3 regions of the Shewanella sp. Iso12 genome follow, and region 3 is predicted to be linked to each of the others. Evidence: predicted binding sites of a transcription regulator. Region 3 holds the regulator's gene; each other region holds the start of a gene.
What was found. The regulator sigma-54, encoded in region 3, starts transcription at its own class of promoters, with help from an activator protein. The targets are predictions, from matches to a motif close to GTTGGCACGNNNNTNGNNT.
Positions count from the first base shown of each region.

Region 1: a site for sigma-54 is predicted at 2,805-2,823, ahead of HCX89_RS03355 (YggN family protein). Genes of this name have one in related genera too.
Region 2: a site for sigma-54 is predicted at 4,978-4,996, ahead of HCX89_RS13510 (TorF family putative porin). Genes of this name have one in related genera too.

Region 1 is NZ_JAAUHW010000001.1:753,342-761,111, reverse strand. Features, by position in the region: gene trmB (tRNA (guanosine(46)-N7)-methyltransferase TrmB) at 1-232, shown strand, start outside; gene HCX89_RS03365 (YggL family protein) at 255-578, shown strand; gene glsB (glutaminase B) at 578-1,492, shown strand; gene HCX89_RS03355 (YggN family protein) at 2,886-3,689, shown strand; gene HCX89_RS03350 (LysR family transcriptional regulator) at 4,005-4,952, shown strand; gene HCX89_RS03345 (DUF885 family protein) at 5,394-7,253, opposite strand; gene hemW (radical SAM family heme chaperone HemW) at 7,731-7,770, opposite strand, start outside.
Region 2 is NZ_JAAUHW010000007.1:140,557-148,326, forward strand. Features, by position in the region: gene HCX89_RS13490 (CHASE domain-containing protein) at 1-1,027, shown strand, start outside; gene HCX89_RS13495 (response regulator) at 1,024-1,455, shown strand; gene HCX89_RS13500 (bifunctional diguanylate cyclase/phosphodiesterase) at 1,468-3,195, shown strand; gene rimK (30S ribosomal protein S6--L-glutamate ligase) at 3,277-4,182, shown strand; gene HCX89_RS13510 (TorF family putative porin) at 4,206-4,898, opposite strand; gene HCX89_RS13515 (HU family DNA-binding protein) at 5,165-5,437, opposite strand; gene HCX89_RS13520 (hypothetical protein) at 5,610-6,005, opposite strand; gene HCX89_RS13525 (DUF4240 domain-containing protein) at 6,125-6,634, shown strand; gene HCX89_RS13530 (hypothetical protein) at 6,641-6,946, opposite strand; gene HCX89_RS13535 (DUF3016 domain-containing protein) at 7,229-7,753, shown strand; gene HCX89_RS13540 (bifunctional diguanylate cyclase/phosphodiesterase) at 7,750-7,770, opposite strand, start outside.
Region 3 is NZ_JAAUHW010000012.1:4,768-12,537, reverse strand. Features, by position in the region: gene rapZ (RNase adapter RapZ) at 1-621, opposite strand, end outside; gene ptsN (PTS IIA-like nitrogen regulatory protein PtsN) at 618-1,061, opposite strand; gene hpf (ribosome hibernation promoting factor) at 1,064-1,351, opposite strand; gene HCX89_RS17530 (RNA polymerase factor sigma-54) at 1,383-2,846, opposite strand; gene lptB (LPS export ABC transporter ATP-binding protein) at 2,942-3,670, opposite strand; gene lptA (lipopolysaccharide transport periplasmic protein LptA) at 3,667-4,200, opposite strand; gene lptC (LPS export ABC transporter periplasmic protein LptC) at 4,187-4,747, opposite strand; gene kdsC (3-deoxy-manno-octulosonate-8-phosphatase KdsC) at 4,744-5,295, opposite strand; gene HCX89_RS17505 (KpsF/GutQ family sugar-phosphate isomerase) at 5,295-6,272, opposite strand; gene HCX89_RS17500 (calcium/sodium antiporter) at 6,303-7,265, opposite strand; gene mlaF (phospholipid ABC transporter ATP-binding protein MlaF) at 7,551-7,770, shown strand, end outside.

The DNA.
Region 1 (7,770 bases), on a different contig from region 3:
GTTGGTGCGCCGTAAACTGAAAATCGGTGGTGTGTTCCACATGGCTACCGATTGGGAAAACTACAGCGAGCATATGCTGGAAGTGATGAATGCCGCCCCCGGCTATCGCAACCTTTCCAGCGATGGCACTGTAGTGCCACGCCCGGATTACCGTCCGTTGACCAAGTTCGAGGCCCGCGGCCAGCGCCTGGGTCACGGTGTTTGGGATCTGATGTTCGAACGTACAGAGTAATTACACCTGAGGGAGAAGCAGTATGGCTATTCGCAGTCGTCGTTTGCGCAAGAAGTTGCGTGTTGATGAATTCCAGGAGTTGGGATTTGACGTTAGTTGGCGTTTTGCCGACTCTGTATCGGAGGAACAGATAGATCCCCTGGTCGACCGTTTTATTGATGAAGTCATAGAACCTAGAGGCTTGGGCTTCCACGGTGGCGGCCACAGAGAGTGGGAAGGCATTATTGCCACCCAAAGAATTGGCAAGTGCACCGAAGATGACAGAAGTGCAGTCAAGGCATTCTGGGAAGCTCAGCCAATCAGCGAGTTGGAAGTTACTGAGCTGTACGACATTTGGTGGAGTTAATCCCGGACGAGGCCTTGCTTGAGCAGGTGCTCGACAGGGTTCGCCCTCTGATTGGCCAGGGTAAGGTGGCGGATTATATTCCGGCCCTTGCCCGGGTCAATGCCAACAAGCTGGGGATTGCCGTCACCATGGCCGACGGCACCACAGTGGGGGCAGGGGATTATTTAGAGCCTTTTTCCATTCAAAGTATTTCCAAAGTGTTCAGCCTGACACTGGCGCTGACACTCTATGAAGAAAGCGAAATCTGGAGCCGGGTAGGCAAAGAGCCGTCGGGCCACTCATTTAATTCTCTGGTGCAGGTGGAGTTGGAGCGCGGTATTCCCCGTAATCCCTTTATCAATGCCGGTGCGCTGGTCATAGCCGACTTGCTGCAGAGCCGCCTCGGAGCGCCCAAGCACAGAATGCTGGAAGTGGTTCGCCGTTTGGCGGGTAATCCGCATATCTGCTACGACAAGGTGGTGGCCGATTCCGAGTATCAGCATAGTGCCCGCAATGCCGCGATTGCCTATCTGATGAAGTCCTTCGGTAACTTCAACAATGATGTGGATACTGTGCTGCGAAGCTATTTCCATTACTGCGCCTTGAAAATGAGCTGCGCCGATCTTTCCCGGGCCATGATGTATCTGGTCCAAGGTGGTAAGGCATTGGATGGCAAAGAGCTGATATCACCGCTGCAGAGCCGCAGACTCAATGCGCTCCTGGCTACATCCGGGCTTTATGACGGCGCCGGTGAGTTTGCCTACCGGGTCGGCATGCCGGGCAAGAGTGGTGTCGGTGGTGGTATAATCGCCGTGATCCCCGGTGACATGTCCATCTGTGTCTGGTCGCCGGAGCTTGACCGCAGCGGCAACTCACTCGCCGGAACGGCAGCGCTGGAGCAACTCAGGCTGGCCGTTGGCCGCTCAATCTTCTGATCCCAAAGGCAGCATTCCGCTGCCTTTGTTTTTTACGCCATACCATAGCTTTCAGCCTAAAGTTGCATATTAAGCGCTTGCCGGGTTTCCGGCGACGGATGTTTCTCATTGCCTGCCGCAGGCTTATGCACAGGCGATCCTGTGACTCGGCGTTAATACGTCCTTGTAGCCTCGACGAAAACATCTGACCTACATGGACGTAGGAAATGCCGAATTTGTCGGGAACAGAATTCGGCCTTGTTTTCGACGGTCACAGTTCCGCCTGTGCCAGGGAAATAGGCGTATGTTAGTGGGTATATAAGCAATTTCAAGCAACGCTATGATTGCAGAATTGCACCAAATTCCCCTCGGTGTCGCCGAAAGCCGTTGGCGCAAATAACGTGGCTGAGGCATGGATGCCGAAGCAGCGCCAGTCGAATCAGGGATGAGCGTCTGAAGCGGTAGTTATTTGCGCCATTAGGCCGAGGGGCTTTCGACACCGTGTGGGGCGGCAAGGGAGATCCAAGAGGGGATTGCTGTTGATCCCTTCTTGGTCGGGTGTGGGGCGAAGCTCCACGACTTTAGGCCGCTGGTACAGCGGCTATCATGGCTGCCAGCTAAAAGTTACTAATTAGTATTGGCAGGACCTCCGGCGACGGATGTTTCTCATTGCCTGCCGCAGGCTTATGCACAGGCGATCCTGTGACTCGGCGTTAATACGTCCTTGCAGCCTCGACGAAAACATCTGACCTACAGGGACGTAGGAAATGCCGAATTTGTCTGGAACAAAATTCGGCCCTGTTTTCGACGGTCACTGTCCCGCCTGTGCCTGGAATTAGGCGTATATCTGCAGCTCAAAACAACTCTGTGTGGGAAGAGTTGCACCAATTCCCCCTTCGGAGCCGCCGCTGGCGTTGTTGCAAATTGGCGTAGCCGAGACAGGGATGTCGAGGCTCGAAGGTCGAGCAAGGATGCGAGTCCTGAGTGTAGCCAATTTGTTTCATAAGCCAGCGGGGATTTCGGCTACGTCGGGGTGTCCTTGGGGATGCAAGGGGCTTTGGACAAGCAAAGCCTCTTGCTCGGTGTGGTGTGGAACACCACGACTTTAGGCTGCTGGCACAGCGGCTATTATGGCTTTTAATCCCGAATGCAGTGAAGAAAAGGAATAGTCTAGGCCATCCAGAGTATTCCCTGTTAAACCTTTCTTTGGTTTCTTGTGTCTTATTCATCATAACGGCTACAAGTTGGCAAAATTTGCCACTCGCAGATGGTGGATTTTCATATTCTGCTGCCTTACTTGATATTAATTCTTTTAGTATCAGTTGATTATAACTTTGGCACAAAGTCTGCTTTATTCTGAGCCATAAGCGGTAACCAAGTTTACTCGGCAGATTAAAACGAGAGGGAAGACAGAATGAAACAAGCGATTGGTGGAATATCTTTGTTGTGTGCATTGTTTGCGGCGGCGCCTGCTATGGCGATCAACTTTGAGCCAAGAGATGAGCAATGCGAGATGTCACTCAACTACGACATCTCACTGGAACCCAAGAAGCTGAGTGTCAGTAATCAAGGGAAAGAACACTATCGAATTGAGCCGGGCCGCCTCTACGTGGAAGGTGAAGAAGTGGCCTTGAATGCCGAGCAGAGCAAGCTTGTCAACGAGTACTCGGATGCCATGGCTCAGCAGTTACCCGAAGTTATCTCTTTGGTGGAAGATGCCGTCACCATGGCGAGTGAGGCCGTGAGTATGGCTCTAACACCACTCTTGGGTGATGCCGCCGGTGCCAAGTTGGATGAAACCATGGACAGTCTGCAACAGCGAGTCTATGAAGTGGCTCATCGCAATGGTGACCAGTACTTCCTGGGGGCCACTGAAGAGTCGCTGGAAAACGCCTTTGGTGATGAGTTTTCCAAAGAAATAGAGCAACTGGTACAGCAGTCGCTAGGCAGTTTGATGATGGCCATGGGCAGCGCCATGATGTCAGGTGAGGGCGAAACCTTTGATGAGAAGATCAATGCCTTCAGCCAGAAAATGGAAAAGATGGGCAAGGATATTGAAGTACAAATGGAGTCCCGCGCCCAGGAGATGGAGCAGAGAGCCGACGCGCTTTGCGACAACTTCCAACGTTTGGTGGTGCTGGAAGACAAGTTACGCAAACAGATCCCTGAGCTGGGCGAATTCCAGGTACTGTCCGGCAAGGTTGAACTGCAGCAATAAGATTTAAGCTGGTGATTCCCCCTGTATCTTCCCCTCCCTTGATACAGGGGTTTTTTATTGGTTGTCTGTTGATTATGCCATCACTGCGGCGGTTTTTTTGGCTCAAGGCTATCCTTGGGTTAGAGTCAATAAGAAAGAATTGGTATACTTCGCAAAAATAATAAAACTGACACCCAAGTCAGGACTCAGTGACTCTACCCAGTGCGCTTTCCAAAACCCGGCAGCCCACACCCCATTTTGGGGTCTTGACGGTGAGGCCCGTCGCTTTTCCAGGAAAGCTTTTACCAGTGTTGTAAACGGCTTAAGGCGACTTTCATGTTAGAACTGTTAGAACCTATCGCTATTTTCACTCATGTCGCCCGTGCCGGCAGCTTCAGTGCCGCGGCGCGCAGGCTTGGAATATCCAAATCCAAGGTCAGTACCCAGGTTGCCGATCTTGAACATAAACTCGGGATCCAGTTGATCCAGCGAACAACCCGTAGCTTAAGCCTCACCGAAGCCGGTAATCTGCTGTATGTGCAGGGGGAAGAACTGCTCCGGGATGCGGATCAGGCGGTGGCCAGTGTGCACAACCTCAATGATGCCACCCGAGGCGTGCTCAAGGTAGGGATCTCCCAGTCATTCGGCACCATGCATATTATTCCGGCACTGCCCGAGTTTATGACCCGTCACCCGGATCTCGAGCTGCAGGTGAGCCTGTTAGACCATAAGGTTGATGTGGTCAGTGAAGGCCTGGATCTGCTGCTGACCATGTCAGAGCAACTGCCTCTGGGTATGGTGGCCCGCCCGTTGATGAAGTGTCAGTTCCTGCTGGTGGCTTCCCCCGGGTATGTTGCGGCCCACGGTATGCCGGCCCGGCCGGAGCAGCTGGTGGAGCACAACTGTTTGGTTTACCACGGTGAATGGCATGAGCACAGCGTCTGGCAATTCAAGAAGGGCGATGACTACTGTGAGATAGGGGTTTCGGGTAATTTCAGAGTCGACAATGCGCCGGCGCTCAAGTCTGCCGCTGTCAGTGGGCTTGGGGTGGTTTATCTCGCCAGTTATCTGCTGGAAGATGAAATAGAAAAAGGCACTCTGGTTCCTCTACTTCCCGATTGGCAACTGACCCACCATCTGCCGCTGCAGGCGGTTTATCCAAGACGTAAACACTTGGCTCCCAAGGTGAGTGCCTTTATCGAGTTCATTAAGGATCACATAGGTACACCACCCTATTGGGACAAAAAATACGCAGATCTGTTTGCCCTGCGCCAGGAAAAATAAAGAAATATCGTTCTTATAATAGAACAATGAAAAACACTCAAGTTCCGCTTGGGTGTTTTTTGTTTTTATATCATATAGATATTGAGATTTTGTTGGTTTTTTTATCGCTTTATTGTTTAGTGAATCCTAAAGGTTTTTAATAATCTTGTTGCAGTCTGTTCTGAAATCAATACAATGGTTGCAGTTGATTCGGGTGGAACCAACATACGGGTGTGCCGTGGGACTGACCCCTCCTGCTGTAGACTGCTTGGTTCAACACAGAGTGTTAAGCCCTTATCAATGCCGACCCAGGTTTTCGAACTAAAACAATGTCGGCCTTAAAACCATCATCCTGATTTTGGTTTACCCCGGCCCAGGTGGCCGGGGTATTTTTATGCCTGTTTTCAGAACGGAATCAAGCGTATAAAAAAGCCGCTTAAGAGAGCGGCAGTTGATTCAGTTTCAAGCCTGGCTTTGCGCGGCTACCCAGTCTTTTACTTCCTGCTCAAGTACATCCAGCGGCAACGGGCCGTTTTGCAATACCAGGGTGTGGAAGGCGCGAATGTCGAAACGCTCACCCAGCGCCTCCTTGGCGTAGGCTCTAAGCGCAAGTATCTTGTTCATCCCCACCTTGTAAGCGGTTGCCTGCGAGGGCATAACTATGTGCCGCTCAACCATTTTTACTGCGTCAGATTCGGCATTGGGAGTGTTATCCATGTAATAGGCTATGGCTTGCTCTCGAGTCCATTTCTTGGCATGGATCCCGGTATCCACCACCAAACGGCAGGAGCGCCATAGCTCCATCGCCAATCTGCCAAAATCTGAGTAAGGATCGCTGTAAAGCCCCATCTCCTTGGGGAAGTACTCACTGTAAAGGCCCCAGCCCTCGATATAAGCCGTGTAAGAGCCGAAGCGACGGAAGCTGGGAAGTCCTTCCAGTTCCTGGGCTATGGCTATCTGCATGTGATGCCCGGGGATCCCTTCATGGTAGGCCAGTGCCTCCATCTGGTATTTGGGCATAGCCATTATGTCATAGAGGTTGGCATAGTAAGTTCCCGGGCGACTGCCATCGGCCGAGGGCTGGTTGTAGAAAGCCTTGCCGGCAGACTTCTCCCTGAAGGCTTCCACCTGTTTGACTATCAAAGGCGCTTTGGGCTTTACCTTGAACACTTCATCCAGGCGCGAGTTCATGTTATCGATAAGGGCGGTGGCCTCTCTCAGGTAGGCCCGGCGGCCGGCGTCATTGTCCGGGAAGTAGAAGCCCTCATTCTGGCGCATAAACTCGAAGAAGGCTTTGAGATCGCCCTTGAAGCCAACTTTGTCCATGATGGCGCGCATTTCGCCGTGGATCCTGGCGACTTCGTCCAGCCCTAATTGATGAATGGTATCGGCGCTCATCTCTGTGGTGGTGGTATTGGCCAGGGCATTGTTGTAGAAGGCGCTGCCGCTCGGGAATTTCCAGACACCATCTCTGCTGTCGGCCCGTTTTTCCAGGGTTTCGAGATAGGCAATCAGCTTTTGGTAAGCTGGCCTCAATTGTTCTTTGAGGGCGATGGTGGCTTGATCCAGCAGTTTGTCTCGGGTGTCTTCATCCAGCTTGAGTTTTGCCAACTTGCCCTTGAAGTCGGCCCAGATGGCGCTGTCCGGCTCACCATCAAACGGCGCGCCATGAATAATATTGCGACTGTCTGAAAGCACGTGGGGGAATACGAACTTGGGGGCGATTATGCCTTCCTCGGCGCGAACCTCGAGGGCGGTGATCAGCTGCTCAAACAGCTCAGGAACCCCGGCTATACGGCTGATATAGGCGCGGGCATCGGCTTCGTCGGCTATCGAGTGTTGGTTTATCAACAATGAAGGTACCAGCGAGTGAATGCCGTACATCTGGTTGACCGGGTAGTTGTAGTGGCGAAACTTATCATCGCGGATCTGGCGTTGCAGCTTGGCGGTCAACAGCTCCAGGCTCAACTTGCTCTGTGAGTCCAACTTTGTCGGATCCAGTAGCGACAAGCGCTCAAGCTGCTGCTTGGCGCGAGCAAGCGCGGCATCATCGGCCGCATCTCCCAGTGAGTCCCATTTGCCGTAATCTGTCTTGATACCAAGAAAGGTCTGCCGCACCGGGCTGGCGGCAACATCTTCGTTGAAGATGGCTTCAAACAGGGCGTTGGCTTTGGCGGATTCGGCCTTGATGACCTCTGGAGCCAGGTTTGATGCTTGGTTACTCTGCCCGGAGACAGAGGCTTGGGCGAGAAGGGGATAACTGCTGCTTAAAACGGCGCCAAGGGCCAGCGTCAACAGACTTTTTCTTATGGTTATAGGCATGGACAACTTCCTTTTTGCTTGGCAATGGCAGGCCGGATGACGATGGCCCGAGTTAGGAAAGACGCACAGAAACCGCGACTGCTATGGCTCATTTGCGTCTAAAGAAGTTTATCCTAATGGAATACGGTAACGTAAGGAAGGTGTGTACAAGCCCCATGTGTGCTCTGCGTTGGCTTACAGGCTTGGATGCAAGGCGTGATTCGCAGCGAATGGCAAGCCCTTTGCAAGAGTCACAACACAGCAGACAGGTCTGTAAGACACGCCCTTTGGGGCTTCCACAGCAACAGGCTTTCGGCGTTATCCGACTTTGGCAGGCCCCGGCATGCCTTCAGTCAGATGCCTTGAATGCCAATTGCTGTGGAAGCCAGAGTGCCACGAGGGCTTATATACACCTTCCTTTGGCGTAAATGTTAGAAAATATTTCCTCTTGCTGCTTTCGCTTTGGCAGTAGCAAGAGGAGGCTAATAAGAGATGGAGTTAACAGAACTGCGACAGCAGATCGTTGACGAACATATGC
Region 2 (7,770 bases), on a different contig from region 3:
AGATGGTCATGGACTCATCACTCTGGTGAATGCCCATACAGAGCAACTGTTCGGTTACGCCCGGGACGAACTATTGGGCCGCAGCGTGAACATACTGCTGCCGGAAAGTCTGCATAAGTCGCACAATCGGCACATGGGCGGTTATCTGCAGCAGCCGATTGCCAAGAATATGTCCCAGCGCGATGATCTGTTCGGCCGCGCCAAAGACGGTTCTTTGGTGGCGGTCGAAGTGGGGTTGACCCCAATCCATTTCACCAATGGCCAGTCGATTCTGGCCACTATCAACGATGTGTCGGATCGCAAACGGATTGAAGCCGAAAAAGCCCGCCACACAGAGGAGCTGGAGAAGATCAACCGTGAGCTGGACAGTTTTGCCTACATAGCCTCTCACGATCTCAAGTCGCCGCTGCGTGGCATAGAGCAGTTATCCGAGTGGTTGGCAGAAGATCTCAGCGACAACAGCAGTGAACAGGTGCAAAAGTATCTGCGACTGATCAAGAGCCGGGTACAGCGAATGGTACTCTTGCTGGACGGCCTGCTGACTTTCTCGCGCATAGGCAGGGTGGATACCGAGTTGACGGAAGTGGACAGCAAGCAATTGGTGCAGGATACCTTCAGCTTGGTGGCGCCGCCAACCGGGTTCAAGCTGACTATCCTGTCTGATATGCCGTTGCTGACCACGGCCAGAGTACCGCTGGAGTTGGTTTTCCGAAACCTGTTCAGCAACGCCATCAAACACCACGACAAGGGTGAGGGGGTACTCAGCGTCAGCAGCGAGCGCCAGGGCGACTATTATTGTTTTTGTGTCACGGATGACGGCCCAGGGATAGCTGCCAAGTTTCATCATAAAATTTTCGCAATATTCCAAACGCTTAAGCCAAGAGATGAAGTTGAAGGCAGTGGCCTTGGTCTCTCTTTGGTGAAAAAGTCGGTGGAAAACATGGGCGGCAAGATCTGGGTGAAATCGGAAGGGCGTGGTTGCAGCTTTTACTTCACCTGGCCGGCCCACTTCAAGGAGGAGTCATGAGTCAAACAGCCAGATACAAGGAAGTGACTATTCTGTTGGTGGACGACGACGATGTCGACTTCATGGCGGTGCAGCGGGCGATGCAGCAGCTCAGGCTGCTCAACCCCTTGGTCAGAGCCAGAGATGGGCTGGAGGCCTTGGAGATGTTGGGCGACGGTCGGGTGCGCTGCCCCTATCTTATCTTGCTGGATCTCAATATGCCGCGGATGAATGGCCTGGAGTTTCTCAGCCATATCCGCAATGACCCTGTGCTGTCTCTCTCCGTGGTCTTTGTGTTGACCACCTCAAGCGCCGATGAAGACAAGGTTGAGGCTTATAAGCATCATGTGGCCGGCTATATGGTCAAACATGAAATAAGCGATGGTTTTTATAATATTTTCAATATGCTGGAAAGCTATTGGCGTATTGTTGAGTTGCCGGAAGCCTGAGGGATGGAAAGCATGAATCTGCTGTTGATCGATGATGATGAGATAGACAGAGCCGCTATCATCCGCGCCCTGGATCAATCGTCACTGGCGTTCAAGGTGATGGAGGCCAACTGTGCCCAGAGTGGCTTGGAGTTCGCCTGCCAGCAGCGTTTCGACGGCATACTGCTCGACTATATGTTGCCCGATGCCAATGGTCTGGAAGTATTGAGCCGCCTCAATGAATCGGCCGGAGAGCAAACCGCGGTAGTGATGATCTCCCGTTATGAAGACGACAAGCTGGCGCAGCGCTGCATCGAGTTGGGGGCGCAGGATTTTCTGCTCAAGGATGAAGTCAATACCAGCCGCTTGACCCGTGCTATCCGCAATGCCAAGCAAAGGGCTTCCATGGCGTTGGCATTGCGCCAAAGCCACGAGAAACTCAAAGAGCTGGCCGAACATGATTCCCTGACCAAGCTGGTCAATCGTTACGGTTTTGAGCTCTGCCTGAATCGTACCTTGAGTCAGGTCAAGCGTCATCAGGACATGCTGGCGGTGATCCTCTTGGATCTGGATGATTTCAAGGGTATCAACGACACCTTAGGGCACCAGGTGGGGGATATCCTACTGGTGGAAGTGGCCAACCGTCTCAGTGCGGCGCTCAGGGAAGGGGATCTCATTGCCCGTCTCGGCGGCGATGAATTTGTAGTGCTGGTGACCGAGTCGGAGAATCGTTACTTCCCGATGGCGGTGGCCAACAGGCTGCAAAGGGCCTTTGAAGAGCCTTTCCCTCTGGGGGAACATGATGTGCTTATCGGTGCCAGCATTGGCATTGCAGTGTACAGCGATTCTGTCTGTGACAGCTCTGAGCTGCTCAAGTGTGCCGACATTGCCATGTATCGCGCCAAGAAGGTGGGCCGCAACCAGATCCAGTTCTATTCTGAAGAGTTGGCCAGAGAAGTCAGGTTTCGCAACCGCATCGAGATGGGCCTGAGAACCGCGCTGGAGCGGGATGAATTCAGGGTCTTTTATCAGGGGAAATTCGATGCGATTTCTGGCGAGCTGTTGGGAATGGAGGCCTTGCTGCGCTGGCAACATCCTGAAGATGGCCTGCTGGCGCCGGACAGTTTCCTGCCGATAGCCGAAGAGATAGGCCTGGTAGATGAGATAGGCGAGTGGGTGTTGGCACAGGCCTGCGCGCAAACCGTCAAGTGGCTGGCCATGCTGGCTCCGGTAGGCAAGCAGTTATCTGTGGCGGTTAACCTGTCACCGTCGCAGATCATTCGTGAAACCCTGTATCAGACCATAGTCAGGGTATTGCAGCAAACCGGGCTGCCGGCTTCGCTGCTGGAGTTGGAGCTCACCGAAAATGCCTTGATAGAGGAACCGCTGGAACTGGCCAAGGTACTGGAGCGGATAGCTGCACTGGGAGTTGTTTTCTCTCTGGATGATTTTGGCACCGGCTTTTCATCCCTCGAACACATCAAGTACTTTCCCATCAATGTGCTGAAAATCGACAAGAGTTTTGTGGCTTCGGTCGAACAGGATGAACGCGGCAAGCGTCTGTTGTCGGCCTTGATCAACTTTGCCAACGGCTTTAACGTGGTGTCAGTAGCCGAGGGCATAGAAACCGAGGCGCAGGCGCAGTTTTGCCGTGAGCGGGGCTGTAACCTGCTGCAGGGGTATCTCTATTGTCGGCCGATTCAGCCCCAGGATTTTGAAACCCAGCATATTTTACCTTTGCTGGCCGAGGGGGATGTTTGATTTTACTTGCCTATTGGCAAGGGATAGTCAAAGATGCCACTTCTTTTGCTGGGCCATAACTCTTTGGCGGATCACTCAAACATGAAAATCGGTATTCTCTCTCAATTTCCCGAGCTCTATTCTACCCGCAGGCTGGTGGAAGCCTGTGAGGGACGTGGTCATCAGGCCAGGGTGATCAATCCACTCAACTGTTATATGAACATCAACTCGGTGCAGCCCAGTATTCATCTTGAAGGTGAGGAACTCAGCGGTTTTGATGCCATTATCCCGAGGATCCATGCCAGTGTGACTTTCTATGGCTGTGCCCTGGTACGCCAGTTCGAGATGATGGGGGTGTACGCCGCCAATGACTCTATCTCCATAGCCCGCTCAAGGGATAAGCTGCGGGCACTGCAGTTGCTTTCCCGTAAAGGGGTGGGTATGCCGGTCACAGGTTTTGCCAGCAAGCCGGATGATATTCCGGATCTCATCGCCATGGTGGGTGGTGCGCCGCTGGTGATAAAGCTTTTGGAAGGCACCCAGGGGATAGGCGTGGTGCTGGCCGAAACTAAAAAGGCCGCCGAGAGCGTTATTGAAGCCTTTCTGGGGCTTAAGGCCAATATTCTGGTGCAGGAATATATCAAAGAAGCCAACGGCAGTGATATTCGCTGCTTTGTGGTGGGCGACAAGGTGGTTGCGGCCATGAAACGTCAGGGCCCGGAGGGGGATTTTCGCTCCAATCTGCATTTGGGCGGCAGCGCCGAGAAAATCAAGATTACCCCTCAGGAGCGCAAGACAGCCATTGATGCGGTCAAGGCGATGGGGCTGGCTGTTGCCGGGGTGGATATTCTTCGCTCCGAGCGTGGCGCCTTGGTGCTTGAAGTCAATTCAGCTCCGGGTATTGAAGGTATAGAGTTGACCACAGGTATCAAGGTGGCCGAGCCGATAGTGGAGCATATCGAAAAAATGGTTGCCGCCCGTAAACGCAATCGTCCTGTCATCGCCTGATTGCGCCTCGGGCTTTCCCATCCTTAGAATTCGAACTCATAGACATAGCTGAGCACTATCTTGGCATCGTCGTCCGGCAGATCCGTATCGGCCACCATAAAGGAGACTGAGCCTATGCCGGTTTCCTTGCTGATGGCCAAGTGGTAGTCGGCGTAGTCGGAAACCCCGAACCAACTCTGCACCACATCACCGTCTGAATAACCATAGTGTGCCGTCAGCGTCACGGTTTCCGTGATGGGATAGCTGAACCCGGCGTGGATATAGCTCAAATCCTTGTTATCCAGTGGCGCAGCGGCCACGTCATCACCGGCGTTAACCACCTTGGCATAACCCAACTCAAACCACTTCCAGCTGAGAGTCAGCGCCAGCTCACCAAAGTCGATATCGCCTTCGGCATCCGGGTAGCCATAGTAGAGATAGCTGATGTCATAGCCAAAGTCTTCGCCTATGCTGCCGGAGTAACCACCGTAAAAATCGAGCTCGTAACTGGTATCGTCACCAAAGTCGACATTGGAGGCCCAGGTTCCCAGGTAAAAACCCGAGTCGTGGCTATAGTCTATACCGCCTTGAACGGCGACAGAGTCATCCGTCTGGGTGGTGCCGCGCCACAGATAGTTGGAGGCGGCACCTATATTCCCCGATACAGCGGCCTGGGCTTCGCCGGCCACCAACAACAGACCTGCAATAACTGACAGTGAAAACTTGGTGTGTTTCATTCTCATCCCCTCGATGGTTTGGGTTCTGGAGCCGGGCAAGCTTGACCGGTGCAGATACTCGTTATTGTCTGTGCGGAATGAGCGAATCCTGTGCCAAGTTTAAATAGGCATTAAATACATGTGGTTAGCTTTTGAGTGTGATGCAGGTTAAGGAAATGTTGCATTTCGCTGGGGCGGGCTGCACTTTTTTTGTGCAATGGAGTGTTGGGAACCTCAGGCAATAAAAAACGCCTCAACATGAGGCGCTTTCATCCGTGAAAAGCGGCTTAGTTGACGCTGTCACGCAGTGCCTTGCCGGCCTTGAACTTGGGAATAGTGGCGGCAGGGATTTGGATCTCTTTACCGGTTTGCGGGTTACGACCAGTGCGGGCTGCACGGGTTGAAGTTTCGAAAGAGCCAAAGCCTACGATGGAGATTTTAGTTCCTTCTTTCATGGCATCGGTCACTGCTACTTCGAACGACTTGAGTGCGCGGGCAGCTTCTGCCTTGGACAGGTTGGCGTGTTCTGCCATTTTAGCGATCAGTTCAGTTTTGTTCATCTGGAGCGTCTCTTCTTTCCGTCGATAAGTTATTATTGCCCATCTAACATGCCATAAGGTTTTTGGCTTGAAAAGGCCTTTCAGCGGGCTTCTTGGGCTTTATCCGCTATTTTTTAACCAAAAAGACACAAAATTGTGAGCCGGTCGCCGATTTCCTTAAATTCAGTGCGATCTAGTCAGACTTTTCCTGCTGCAAAAAGCGCTTGGTCCTGCCGGAAAAAGCCACCCAATACTGGAATAACAGCAAGGCCAGCAACACAGTCGCCAGCGGCAGCAAGGGGATATTTCGCCCTGCCAGCTCCAGTTTGACATCCTGCGGCGTAATCTGCAGTGCAACCAAAGCCGTAGTGGCAAATGCCATGAGTCCCAGAGTCTGAATAAAGAGATAGATACGCAATGCCCACAATGACCAGGATGTGCGCATTACTATGCCTACCAATACAGGGATGACTCCCAAGGTAAACAGATCCACAGCGCCGGTGCTGATGGTGCGCCACAGTGCTACCACAGCCAGTACCAGGTAGAGGATACAAAGCAGTACCAATGGTATTGGTCTTGAAATGGACATAAATGACTCCTGTGAGAAATTGGCCTAAGTCTATGGAAAGCCCTGGGGGGAGTCCAGCCGGATTTTAATCGCTTTTTGCGGTAAAATAACCGCCGACATTTTTGGCAGGATAACACTCAATGACAGAAGAGCAGTTTTGGGAGCTGGTCAGCCGCGACTTTCCCGAACAGGACCAACAGCAACTCCAGGCGCGTTTGACCGAAAAACTGCAAGGTCTTAGCGATGATGAACTGGCAGAGTTTGATAAACACTTTGCTCGGCAGCTCAGGCTGAGTTACAGCTGGGATCTCTGGGGAGCTGCTTACATCATCGCCGGAGTCGATTCAGATTATGGCTTTGCCGAGTTTCGCAACTTCCTGGTGACTCTGGGTAAGGAGCGTTATCAGGCGGCCTGCAATGCAGCGGATTCGCTGGGGGAACTGGAAGTTTGGCCGCAGCTGAATGGCTATGCTTATCCTTTTGTTGAGGAGATAGATCTGCTGGCCGGCCAGCTATACGAGACCCGTACCGGGAAAGAGTTGCCTTTTGTGCCTTCGGGGCTGAGTCAGCCCAAGGGTAAGCGTTTCAACGATCAACCCAAGGCACTGCGCAAGCTTTACCCCAAGCTCAGCGCCCGTTTCCCTTTCTAAGCAGGCTTAGTCGTTGCGCATCTGTTCACACTGAAAGCCCTGACGGCGGGAGTCGAAGCGGCAGTAGCTGCCACACTCCCAAGGTGCCCCCTCCGCGGCCTGGGACTTCTCGATGGCAAACGCCTTACAGCTGCCATAGTCGCCAAAATCGTCCTCTTTGATATAACGCCCAGAATCGAAGCCATGGGTATAAATGAAGGCGCTCCAGGTTTCCGGCCCCTTGGGTTTGGCATCCTGATTGATGGCGACGAGAACAATTCCCAGGGCGGTAAATAGTCCCAAGGTAATCAGCAAAGACGGCGAGAATTTCACTGGCGCTCCTGTTGTGACTGGTTTTTTTAGCTCTGCTATTAGATTACTTCCTCGGGCCTGACTCAAGCAGCCTTGTGTTAAAGCTTGTTGGTGCTGCTACAAATTGATACTCAGGTTAACGCATTTTTGTGGGTGGCTATGAAAAATAACAAAATAAAATAATTACTTATAACAGGATGATGTTCGCATATTAGTTTTGCGTTAAGCCCGGATTCAGGTTAAATTTTATACTCTGAGTTTGAACCAAATGCATACTGACATTCGCTCCCAAAGGAGGCTGATATGAAAATCAGATATCTGTTACTTGCAGCTGCCCTAGCCTCTGGCTCGGCGCTGGCGGCCGACAAGGTCGATGAAAACCCGGTTACCGAGTCGGGTAAGGTAAAAATTGAGTGGCAGTCACCCAAGGATTTTCGGGACATCAAGTCTGCCAGCGAGCTGCAATCCCGTTACGAAAAACGTCTGTTCGAGACCTTGACCAAAGCCTTGGATAAAGACGTTTCCTCATCTCTAAAAGACAACCAAAAGCTGGAACTGACAGTCACAGACGTGGATTTGGCCGGCGATGTGCGGCCTACTTTTGGCGCTACCGCCAACGATATACGTGTAGTCAAGAACGTTTATCCGCCCAAGATAAGCTTCAGTTATCGCTTGTTGGAAGGCGATCAGGTGGTCGTTGCCGGCGATGAAAAGCTGACTGATATGCAGTTTCTCGACCATGTAGACAGAATTAACAGCGACAGCTTCCGTTATGAAGAAAGAATGCTGAAAGACTGGTTCCAGAAAACACTCAAGCCTAAACTCTAAGCCGTCCTCGGCATCTC
Region 3 (7,770 bases):
CTCCTGCACAGGTTCATCCAGCCCGGTCAGCGGTCTGAGCGCCGGCTCCCAGTGAGGGTTGGGCAGAAAGCGCACATCAAACATGAAGTCGGCTTCCTGGGGCATACCATGCTTAAAGCCGAACGACTCGAAGTTGATCACCAGTTCTTTATCGACACTGCCAAGCAGAATTTCCCGCACTGTGTCACTGAGTTCATAGATGTTCAGCGCCGAGGTGTCTATGTAGTGATCCACCAGTTTCGACATAGGTTCCAGCAGCTTGCCTTCGAGCTTGATGGCGTCCTGTAGTGAGACTTTGCTCTTGGACAGGGGGTGCAGTCTGCGGGTTTCGCTGTAGCGCTTCAGCAGCACTTTATCGGAGGCGTTGAGGAAGAAGCTGGTCAGTTGGGTGTTTTCCGGCAAGGCCGCTAACTGTTGTTCCAGCACTTTTTCCTGATCCGGCATATTGCGCACATCTATGCTGATGGCGACCAGATCATTGCTGCCACGGAGGTTTTCCAACAGGCTGCCTATCATGGGCAGGGGGAGATTATCCACACAGTAGTAACCCAGGTCTTCGAGTACCCTGAGGGCAACGGATTTTCCGGAACCGGAGCGGCCTGAGACTATGGCGAGTTTCATCCTGTGATCACCTGATAGAGTTCTGTTTCGTCGCTGGATTTTCGCAACTGCTTGAGTATCGCCTTATCGCTGAGCTTTTCAGCCATGGCGGACAGGGTACTCAGGTGTTGCTGACATTGATCTGCGGGCACCAAGAGGGCGAACAGTATGTCCACCGGCTGGTTGTCTATGGCATCGAAGGCGATAGGCTCTTCGCATTTGACCAGCACGGCAATCGGCTCTGTAATGTCCGGTAGTCTGCCATGCGGAATCGCAATACCATTACCTATACCTGTGCTCCCCATCTTTTCGCGGGCCAAAAGGCTTTCAAAAATCGCTTGAGAGGAAAGGGTGGGGTACTGGGCGCTAGCGAGATCGCTAATCAGCTCCAGTACCTTTTTCTTACTGCCCGGAGTGGCACAGGTAGTGCACTCCGGCCGCAGGATGGTACTCAGTTCCATCGTTAGTGTTTTGTCAGCTTTTCTTTGTGTTTAATGACCTGACGATCCAATTTATCAATCAGAACGTCGATGGCGGCATACATGTCGGCATGTTCAGAAGTTGCATAGACTTCGCCGCCTGTGAGGTGGATCTTGGCTTCGGCTATCTGTTGCAGTTTTTGTACATTGAGCACAACGTGCACATTATTGATCTGTTCGAAATGGCGTTCAAGTTTAGAAAACTTACTTTCCACGTAGTCACGCAGTGAGTCGGTGATCTCGATATGATGTCCTGTCAGGTTGATTTGCATAGAAAGATTCCTCCAATTTCCAACTGTGGATTTATAAACTCTTACGCTGGTTCGACGGTGGTATCATCATAGCCTCGCGATACTTGGCTATGGTGCGTCTTGCAACGTTGATTCCCTGTTCTGCCAGAAGTTGCGCCATCTTGCTGTCGCTCAAAGGCTTCTTCTGGTTTTCCGCTGCCACGAGCTTCTTGATAAAAGCCCTGATCGCCGTGGAAGAGCATTCTCCGCCATCTTCGGTGCCGACATGGCTGGAGAAGAAGTACTTCAATTCAAATATTCCCCTGGGGGTATGCATATACTTTTGAGTGGTGACCCTGGAGATGGTCGATTCATGCATCTCGACCGCCTCGGCAATATCGTTGAGCACCATGGGTTTCATGGCTTCTTCACCATATTCAAAAAATCCCTGCTGGAACTGCACTATACAGTTGGCCACCTTGAGCAGGGTGTCGTTGCGGCTCTCCAGGCTCTTGATAAACCATTTGGCTTCCTGAAGATGACCACGAATAAACTGGCTGTCTGATTGACTGCGGGCGCTACGAGCCATGGCAGCATACTGCTGATTGATCCCGAGTTTGGGCATACAGTCCGGGTTGAGTTCTACTACCCAGCGGCCGTTTTTCTTCCAGACGCTGACATCAGGGATCACATATTCCTCGTCCATCGGCTGCACCAGCAAGCCGGGGCGGGGATTGAGACTCTGGATAAGGTTGATGGCGTCACGCAGCTGATCTTCCTTGAGCCTGGTCTTGCGCATCAGGGTGCGGAAATCACGGGCGGCAATGAGATCCAGATGTTCGTCAATCAACAAGCGGGCGTCGGCCAGATGCGGGGTGTCTGCGTTGAACTGTTGCAACTGGATCAGCAGGCATTCGCGCAGATCTCTGGAGGCGATGCCGACAGGATCGAAGTGCTGGATCCGCTTGAGTACTGCCTCGACTTCATCGAGCTCAATCTCAGGGTTGCCCATGGCTTCGAGGATCTCCTCTGTGCTCTGGGTCAGATAACCCTGCTCGTCGATGGCATCAATAATGGCGGTGGCAATGGCGTCGTCGGTATCGGAAAACGGGGTCAGGTTCTTCTGCCATTCCAGATGTTCATAGAGCCCTTCGCTGGTTTCCCCCTGGAAGGGCATATCATCTTCACGGCCCATGGCCGGCCCGGAGGCGCTGGCGGCGGTAAAGACTTCGTCCCAGGTGGTATCCATAGGTAATTCATCCGGCATAGACTCATTGTTCAATGCCTCTGAGGTTTCTACCGTGGAACCATCTTCCTGCTTGGCGCTCAACTCGCCGGCGTCGTTTTCCTTGTGGTTGTCGTCGATAGCGTCATCCTGGTTGTCCTCGGCCATTTCCAACAGAGGGTTGGCTTCCAAGGCTTCCTGGATTTCCTGCTGCAGCTCAAGGGACGACAGTTGCAGCAGGCGAATAGCCTGTTGCAACTGAGGTGTCATGGTCAACTGTTGACCCAGTTTGAGCTGGAGTGACGCTTTCATTATACCGCTAATCCCTACTCGTTATTTTTCAAGGAAAAAATTCAATAATAACAAACTATAATACCCGGAATTGCCACCGGATGACATGATCCTAACTATAGCCTGAATTGTTCGCCTAAGTACACAGCACGCACTTGCTGGTTGTCCAAGATTTCAGCGGGTGTGCCCTCGGCGATCAACTGCCCATGGCTGACTATGTAGGCTCGCTCACAAACGTCGAGTGTTTCGCGAACATTGTGGTCTGTGATCAGCACTCCCAAACCGCGGGACTTAAGCTGTTCGATGATTTTCTTGATATCGATAACTGAGATGGGATCCACACCGGCGAATGGCTCATCCAGCAGAATGAACTGTGGATTGGCGGCCAATGCCCGGGCGATTTCCACCCGGCGGCGTTCACCGCCGGAGAGGGACATCCCCAGGCTGTCACGTATGTGGGTAATATGGAATTCTTCCAGCAACTGTTCGAGCTGTTCCTCGCGCTTGTCGCTGTTGAGTTCTTTGCGGGTTTGCAGCACGGCCATGATGTTGTCATGCACCGACAGCTTGCGGAAAATACTGGCTTCCTGTGGCAGGTAGCCTATGCCTTTACGGGCTCGCAGGTGCATGGGATCCAGGGTCAGCTCGTCGTCGTCAATGAAGATACGGCCCTTGTCACTCTGTACCAGCCCAACCACCATATAGAAGGTGGTGGTCTTGCCAGCCCCGTTGGGGCCCAGCAGCCCCACGATTTGGCCGGTATTGACCGACAGGCTGACGTCTTTGACGACGTTGCGCTTTTTGTAACTCTTTGCCAGATTCTGTGCCGTCAGGGTGCTGGTCATTGCGGCTCCTGCTGCTGTTCTTTCTTGTTGAGATCCTGATAGTTTTCTGGCTGGATAACAGTGGTTACCCTGTCTTGGCCTTTGCCGCTGCTTTCCGCTTCCAACTGCTGCTTGTTGATGTCGTAGACTATCTTCTCGGCGGTCACTTCACTGCCGTCCTGTTCTACTTTGGCCTGGCCCAGCAGGGTCATGATACGGCTGTCTATGTTGTAGTGGATCTCTTTGGCCTTGGCACTGGCCAGACGGCCGTCTTCCAGTTTCTGGGTATAGGTAGCGGGTGAGCCCTTGGCCACCAGGATCCGTTCGCCACTCTTGTCTTCAGTGTAAGCCGTGAGTTCATCGGCCAGCAGTTTCAAACTGCCCTGGGTGACTGTGACAGGCCCGCCGTATACCACACGCTTGTTTTTGATATCGGCAAACTGATTGGCGGCGCTGATCTGTACTTTTTGCAGCAGATCTTCTTCAATGGCCACCGCCGACAGGCTTGTGATGCACAAGAGGGCACCGATAAAAAGCTTACTTGGTTTCATAGGTTCCTTTCACCTGACTGGTCAGCTTCACTTGCTGAGCATTGAGATCGGCGTACAGGCCGGATCCCTTGATATTAAAGTCTTTGCCTTCGATCAGGATCTCGCGATCTGAGGTCATGATCATGGTGTCCAGATCCAGCTCCACATAACTGGTTTTCAGGCTCTGGATCGGTTCATTGGGGCTAATGGCGTCGATGATAACATTATTTTCAAGTACCACTCGGTTACTCTTGCGATTGAGCCTGCCTTCGTTGGCAGACAGACGCCACTGTGCCTCGCCCTTGTCCGGATAGACCAGATAAACCGGTTGGTTGAAGAAGGTCTTTTCACTGGCTTCATAATGTTCCATGTGCGCCGCGGCGACCCTACTGGCGACATTGCCCTGCTCATCAAAGTTGACCGAGCGCAGGTCATCGGCGACAAAGTCAGGCCTAACCACATCCATAGGCGCCTCACTCTGTTGAGCGTTGCGCTTGTTCTGCACCTGCCAGTAAAGGATAAGTGCAGTGGAGAAAAACAAAATAATGGCCAGGGTGACCCTATTCATATACTCATTCCGTGGGCATTTTCAAATTTGTCCTGACTGAGCAGGATAAGATCCGCCAGCTCCCGGAGTGCACCATGGCCGCCGGCAATCTGAGTGACCATGTGGCAGTGCTGCCTTACCCAAGGATGGCCATCGGCTACGCAAACCGCCAGCCCCACTTGCTTCATCACCGGCAAGTCGACAATGTCGTCACCTATATAGGCCACTTGTTCAGGCTCGAGGTCATAGTGCTTAAGCAGCGCCTCATAGGGCTCCAGCTTGTTGTCTATGCCTTGATAAATCTTGTCTACCCCCAGGGCCGTCATGCGGTTTTCGACTATCTGGGACTTGCGGCCGGTGATCACCGCCACCTGAATGCCGCAGGACAGCAGCGAGCGCACCCCATAGCCATCGCGGGTATGGAAGGCCTTCAGCTCTTCGCCACTGTTGCTCATATAGATGCGGCCATCGGAGAAGACACCGTCGACATCACAGATAAGCAGTTTGATTTTGGCGGCTCTTTGCCAGTTATCTTCGCTTATGGGGCCGTAGAAACCTTGATGACTCATCAGATAACCCCCGCCTTGACCATATCCAGCATATTGAGTGCTCCAATCGGCTCATTGGCGCCATTGATGACAATAAGACCATTGATGTCATTCTCGTCCATCACCTTCAGCGCCTGCGCCGCGAGGATATTGTCACCACTGGTGATGCAATCACGGGTCATGACGTCGCTGATTTTTGTAGTACGCAGGTTGACTCCGGCGTCTATGACACGTCTCAAATCACCATCGGTGAAGATACCCACGAGTTGCTTCTGCTGATTGACCACGGCGGTCATACCCAGGCCCTTCTTGGAGATCTCATAGAGGGCGTCGGTTATACAGATATCTTCTGTGACCAGCGGCAGTTCTTCGCCTTTGTGCATTACATCACTGACCTTGAGCAGCAGCTTGCGTCCTAAAGCGCCGCCGGGATGCGACAGGGCAAAGTCATCTTTGGTAAAGCCCTTGGCTTGCAGTAGCGCGACCGCCAGGGCATCACCCATCACCAGGGTGGCCGTGGTACTGGAGGTCGGCGCCAGCCCCAAGGGGCAGGCTTCTTCTGGCACCTTGATGCACAGATGCAGTTGTGCCAGCTTGGCCATGGTGGATTCGGGCTTGCCTGTCATGGAGATCATAGGGATCCCCTGGCGCTTGATGACGGGCATCAGGGTCAGAATTTCGCTGGACTCTCCCGAGTTGGAGATAGCCAATACGATATCGTTTTCACTCAACACCCCAAGGTCGCCGTGGCTGGCTTCGCCCGGGTGAACGAAGAATGCCGGGGTGCCCGTGCTGGCGAGGGTGGCAGAAATCTTGTTGCCTATATGGCCCGATTTCCCCATCCCCATCACTATCACCTTGCCGCTGCAGTTGAGGATCAGTTCGCAGGCTTGGGCGAATTCGGGGGAATCAACAAACTGGTACAGGTTGTCCAGTGCTTGTTTCTCGATATCTATTACTCTGCGGCCCCATTGGCGCAGTTGCTTAGCTTCTGCCATAGTTGTCTCTCGTCTTTTTGCCCTTCATCGCTAGTGGGATTGAAACAGGCTGTATTGATAGCCGATGAAGCTTATCAGTAGTAAGGCACCGTGCCAGCGTTTGAGTTCACGTTGTTTGCCTGTGCTCAGCACCAGGAGTGCCAGGGCACAACTGGTGCCCAAAACCATATAAAAGTCGCGTCCGGTCGCCGCGGCATCGATTACGCCCGGGGCGATAAGGCCGGGTATTGCCAGTACCGCCAGTATGTTAAACAGATTGGAGCCGACAATATTGCCTATGGCCAGGTCGTCCTCTTTCTTGAGCACACCGGCCACACAGGCCGCCAGTTCCGGCAGGCTGGTGCCTACGGCAATGATGGTTAGACCGATAACCAGATCAGACAGTCCAAAAGACTTGGCGATGCCTACGGCACCGTCCACCATCCAATCCGCCGACAGCGGCAAGAGTACCAAGCCTATTATCAACCATAGTACCGCCTTGGCAGTGGGCACATCTTTGGGGATCTCGGCATCGGCTTCGTCGGCGAGTGGATCCTTGTTCTTATTGGTCAGCGCATGCCAGATAAGATAGCCCATCAGGCCGAAGAACAGCGCCAGTAAAATAACCCCTTCGCTGCGGCTAAGATACTCATCGTGCAGGAAGTAACCCGCCAGCACTGTGGCACCCAGCATCATGGGGATCTCCCGCTTCAGGGTCTTGGAGCTGACGGCGATAGCCCCAAGCAGAGCGGTTAACCCCAGGATCAAGCTGACATTGGCGACATTGGAGCCCAGCACATTACCCACGGCCGTATCCGGCATGCCGGCCATGGAGGCGCTGGCGGCGACGAACATCTCAGGGGCCGAACTGCCCATGGCCACTATGGTCAGTCCTATCAACATGGGGGGTAACCCCAGGTTACGGGCAAAAGCCCCGGCGCCATAAACGAATTTATCGGCACTCCAGACCAGGACGGACAAGCCGGCGAGCAGCAAGAAAATATTGAATAACATGCAGTAAACAAAGCTACGGATTCTGGCGTGCATTTTCGCCGTATTTGCTACAAATTGAAAGTATCACGGCGCGATACTATTGATTCAGTTGTGCGCTTATCCTCAATTGCGTACAATTTATCGCTTATCTTTGGCTTGGCCATACGGGTTACCGGGCGCCATTCAGCGTCAATTCAGTAAGCCTGCGGCAGTATCAAGCCTTATAACGGCGGGCCTTATGTGCCATGGCAGCTACAGCTGCGCCGTAACTTGAATTCCACTAGACAAGGTCTCCATTTCATTTTGATGCCGGAATCCAGCAAGCAGCAAAATCCTTCTCCCCTGGTCGAGGTCAGCAATCTCGGCTTCAGTCGTGGCTCGAGGGTGATTTATGAGCAGATAAGCCTCACGATTCCCAGGGGTAAAGTTACTGCCATCATGGGGCCCAGCGGCATAGGCAAGACCACGCTGCTGAAGCTCATTGGTGGGCAGTTGACTCCGGATCACGGCCAGGTGCTGTTCGATG